2 regions of the Pseudoalteromonas sp. Hal040 genome follow, and region 2 is predicted to be linked to the other one. Evidence: riboswitches for the same ligand, from Rfam matches in the RefSeq annotation. Region 2 holds a riboswitch; the other holds the start of a gene.
What was found. Region 2 has a riboswitch for lysine ahead of lysC (lysine-sensitive aspartokinase 3). Riboswitches for the same ligand answer to the same signal wherever they lie in the genome.

Region 1: another riboswitch for lysine. It lies ahead of dapA (4-hydroxy-tetrahydrodipicolinate synthase); the one in region 2 lies ahead of lysC (lysine-sensitive aspartokinase 3).

The regions. Positions count from the first base shown of each region.
Region 1 covers NZ_JARLUU010000001.1:71,471-73,874, reverse strand. Annotated here, with positions in the region: gene P4S60_RS00350 (protein adenylyltransferase SelO) at 1-148, opposite strand, end outside; gene P4S60_RS00345 (DNA-3-methyladenine glycosylase I) at 157-852, opposite strand; lysine riboswitch at 1,036-1,232, shown strand; gene dapA (4-hydroxy-tetrahydrodipicolinate synthase) at 1,370-2,254, shown strand; gene P4S60_RS00335 (2,3,4,5-tetrahydropyridine-2,6-dicarboxylate N-succinyltransferase) at 2,269-2,404, shown strand, end outside.
Region 2 covers NZ_JARLUU010000001.1:1,430,634-1,433,037, forward strand. Annotated here, with positions in the region: gene nhaD (sodium:proton antiporter NhaD) at 1-909, shown strand, start outside; lysine riboswitch at 998-1,170, shown strand; gene lysC (lysine-sensitive aspartokinase 3) at 1,252-2,404, shown strand, end outside.

The sequences.
Region 1 (2,404 bases), 1.4 Mb from region 2:
TAGCTAAAAATTCGCTGTCGTGATTAATCGCAAAATTATCAGCGAGCTTGTCATTGAAGAGCAGCAATTGCGGCTCAGCAACGGCGCTAGGCATATCTTTAATCGCAAGTAGTTCACTAATATCTGTGTATCGAGTTTGCAGTTTCATAACTGTCCTTAACGTGTTGCGACACCTACGCGGTTATCACCTACACCATAAGCCACGAGCTGACTAAGTGCCTGCAGGCTGTAACCACTTTGTTGTTGTAATTCATTGAAGAAGTCTTGCGCCGCTTGTAATGACTTTTTAGTTTGTAAGCCGCCATCAATCAACTCATGGGCACGCAAGTAGGCTTCTACATCGCGAGAAAGCAAAAAGGTATCTTTACCAAGCGCTCGCAAAGCGTAAGGGCCAGTGTTGCCTCCTAATCGAGCGCCATGTTTTTTAAGATAAGCCCACAGACCAATAATATTGTCAGTTGGCCAATCTGCTATAAATTGACTGAAGCTGCCATGTTTTTCGGCAACTTCGTGGATCATGTATGCATTTTCAGGGATCGTTTGTACTTTTTTGAAATTTCGGATGATACGTTCGTCACTAGCTTTTTGCTCAAGCATATCCGGTGGCATCATCAATAATTTTTCTACGCTGAAATCCCAAAACACATCACGGAAACCAGCCCACTTATTATTGATTACAGACCAATAAAAGCCGCTTTGAAAGACTTTACGCGTAAACTCTTCTAACCATAAATCGTCATGCATTTTGGCAATATCAGTATCATCGAGCGGGTTTGATAACAGCGCATGCAGCATTTCTTCACTGCCCTTTCGAGATACGGCTCGTTGATAAATATCGTTGAATTTTTCCATCATTTTTCCAATTTATGTGGTTAGCGCTAAGTGTACGTAAAAACATGGTTATACGTAACCATGTTGCAAAATCGGTCACTAAAAAACAAATCCTTCGCCTTGACACCTAGATGGCTAAAATGCTTTAATCGCCGCCAATACCCTATTTAACTATGTTGGCTTTAACCTTTAAAGCGAGCATAAAGGGCTGGAAGAGGTGCGTTATTCAGGTAGCGTATGGGAAGAGCACAGACTCTGTTGATCATACGTGAGGGGAATTAACGCCGAGAAGTAACACCGTTTGTGAGGTGCTTATTTCGGGCGACTGGGCTGAATCCCAGCGACTGTCACCAACAATAGCAAAACGCTATTGATTAGTTTGGTGGAGAGCTTCTGGTCTTAGTATAATAAGGCCGTCGCGTCTTTATTATTTTAAGCCCATTCGCTCTTCGAATTATACCTTGTTCGAACGACAACATGCGGCTCCATTCAAATGTTCCCGCATAAACTCTTCGAATACCTTATAAGTTCGTGAGAGATGATCAACAATTTTGATTTAAACGACTATCCATTATGGACAGCACTTGTCACGCCATTTTCTGAATCTGGCGAGGTCGATTACACGGCCCTTGAACAACTGGTCACTGAGCAGCAAGATGCAAATAACGGCATTTTATTGCTTGGCAGTACCGGTGAAGGACTGGCGCTTTCACTCAAAGAGCAACAAGCCATTGTTGAGCATGTTTGCCAATTAGCACCGACTGTACCACTTATGGTTGCTGTGGGCGGCATGAACCTCAAGCAACAAGTTGCTTGGGTTGAATACTGCAACCAACTACCTATTCATGGCTATCTATTGGGCTCACCTCTGTATGCAAAACCTGGGGTTGTTGGCCAAACACATTGGTTTGAAAGCCTACTTAACGCAAGCCATCACCCTTGTATGTTGTATAACGTACCAGGACGTAGCGCAGTTGAGATCTCACCGCAGGTGATCAAAAACCTTGCTGAGCACAAAAATCTTTGGGCTTTAAAAGAGGCCAGTGGCGACATTAGCAAATTTGAAGGCTTTAGAACGGCATCACCAACATTAGCCATTTTCAGTGGCGATGATGCACTTATGCCGTATTTTGCTCAAGCTGGTGCCAAAGGTTTAGTTTCGGTTGCCGCGAATGCTTGGCCGATTCAAACCCATGAGTTTGTTAAACGCAGTTTAAGTGGTCAATACCCAAATCTATTCACCGATTGGTCGCAAGCAATCCAAAGTTTATTCGCTGTAGCAAATCCAATCCCCGTAAAAGTACTGATGCACCTGCAAGGTAAAATAAATACCCCGCATTTACGTCCGCCGCTTACGCATTTAGAGCTTGAGCAAACAGACAGCATCACCCACGCAAACAACACAATTTTATCTTGGAACTAAAAACAGGTTTTATCATGAGCTGGTTAGAATTATTAAACAACTTAGAATCAGGCGCAGTTCGCGCAGCAACACAAGACGAGAACGGCAACTGGCACGCCAATGTTGAAGTTAAACAAGGCATTTTAGAAGCCTTTAAAAATGGCACAAATA
Region 2 (2,404 bases):
TTTTTATTCTCATCAATATCAGACAACATAACCGCGACTTTAATCTCGCTTGCGGTGGTGATGTCGCTGAAATTAGATCCTAAAAAATTAATAAAATATGCAACCTTAATTGTATTTAGTGTTAACTCGGGTGGGGTATCGCTGATCACCGGTGATGTTACGACCTTGATGATTTTCTTAGATGAAAAAGTGACGATAGGACACCTGTTGTTGTTGATTGTCCCTGCGCTTTCAAGTGTGGCACTGTTAGCAGCGATGCTATCGGTGGGTATGTCGGGTAATGTAGTATTTGAAAAACAAACCGCGCGTCGAATTGAAAAAACAGATATAACCATTGCGGTTATCTTCTTCTCTACCATCATAGCCACATTAACTTTAAGCGTACTTTACAGTGTACCACCGCTATTAACCTTTTTATTTGGTTTATCACTGATGTTTTTGGTTGCACAATTTTTAATGCGCAAAAAAGACGTCAACAAAAAAATCATCGATTACATACGTGAGATTGAATACGACACTTTATTGTTCTTCGTCGGTGTATTATTACTCGTTGGTGCATTAAAAGAAGTCGGTATGCTTGCTAAATTTACTCACCTTTATGAATTGATGGCACCGGAATATGCCAACTATTTAATGGGGCTTTTATCTGCGGCAGTAGATAACGTACCTCTCACTGCAGCACTATTAAAAGCAGATATTGTAATGAGTCCACAGCAATGGCTGTCGTTTACTTACGCAACTGGGGTAGGTGGTTCAATGCTTATTATCGGCTCTGCGGCAGGTATTATTGCCATGAGTAAGGTAAAAGCACTGACCTTTATGAGCTATCTTAGAATGTCGGTTTATTTATTAATTGCCTACACCGTAGGTTATTACGGTTCGCACTTAGCGGGCAGTTTAATTTCATAAAACAACTTGACAGCTAGACGTCTAAACGTTAACTTTCGAAGCCTGCTTTTAACAGCAGGCTTTGTTATTTTAACCAGGTGTTAACTTAACATTCAGAAGAGGTGCGATACTTAGGTAATTAATGTGAGGTGACGAACGCCGATGACCATTAATGAGGGAAGTACTCGCCGAGAAAATTAATCGGACGTCACGGTTATTTTTCGGTTTATGGGGCTGAATCCTCAAAACTGTCACCAAACTAGGTGGAGAGCTTCTGGCATGGACTACTCTTTATTTTCAAAGCACCCCCTTGCCGAGTTCTTCTTGATTTACTGTGGATAGTTTTCCACAAAAGGAGACGACATGAATACCCAATTAGCCGCCAACACAAAATCAGATTACGTTGTTGCAAAATTTGGTGGCACCAGTGTAGCTAACTTTGATGCTATGAGCCGCTGTGCAGAAATCGTTTGTGCTGATAATCAAGTACGTATTGTTGCAGTGAGTGCCAGTGCTGGCGTGACCAATCATTTAGTTGCATTGTGTAAACGTGATTTGAGCGCGGCTGAGCGTGATGAACATATTACTGGCGTAGTCGCCATTCAAGAAGCAATCTTGGCAGAGCTGTCGCTTGATGCTGATTTAGCACATGGTTTTAATGAAACGCTTAAGGCTTTTCAAAATCTAGCGTCAGAAGGCGCAAAGTCAGTAGCAGAGCAAGATGAGCTACTGAGCTTTGGAGAGCGTTTATCATCGTATTTGTTTACTCAAGTGTTACGTGGCCAAGGTCTTAATGCGGTGCGTTTTGATGTTCGCAAAGTGCTGAAAACAGATAACCAATTTGCTAAAGCTACCCCAAATGTTGCAGCAACCGCTGCAGCGGCTAAAGAGCATTTAGTACCGCTACTTGATGATCAGGTTGTGGTAACCCAAGGCTTTATTGGTAGCAATGAACACAATCAAACGACCACTTTAGGCCGTGGTGGTTCAGATTACAGTGCTGCATTACTCGCTGAAGCAATTAACGCAAAAAGCGTGCATATTTGGACCGATGTAGTCGGTATTTTCAGTACTGATCCGCGTTTATGCGCTAAAGCAAGCCCAATTGCACGCTTAAGCTTTGATGAAGCGGCAGAAATGGCAACGTTTGGTGCAAAAGTACTGCATCCTGCTACTATTTTACCGGCAAGCCGTAGTCACATTAGTGTGTTTGTTGGTTCAAGCCGTGAGCCGCAATTAGGTGGAACATTGATTGAAAAAGAAAAGTCTCAGCAACCAGGTATTCGTGCGGTAACACAGCGTAAAAACCAAATTCTATTAACGGTTAAAAGCCCAGAAATGCTCCTTGCGAGCGGTTTCTTAGCCCGTGTATTCACCATTTTAAGCGAATTTAATATTTCGGTTGATTTAGTTACTACCTCAGAGATCAGTGTTGCAATTACTTTGGATAACGCACCGAATGCATCACGTCCAGAGCTTGATCAAGCCTGTTTAGATAAGCTTTCTGAGTTTTGTC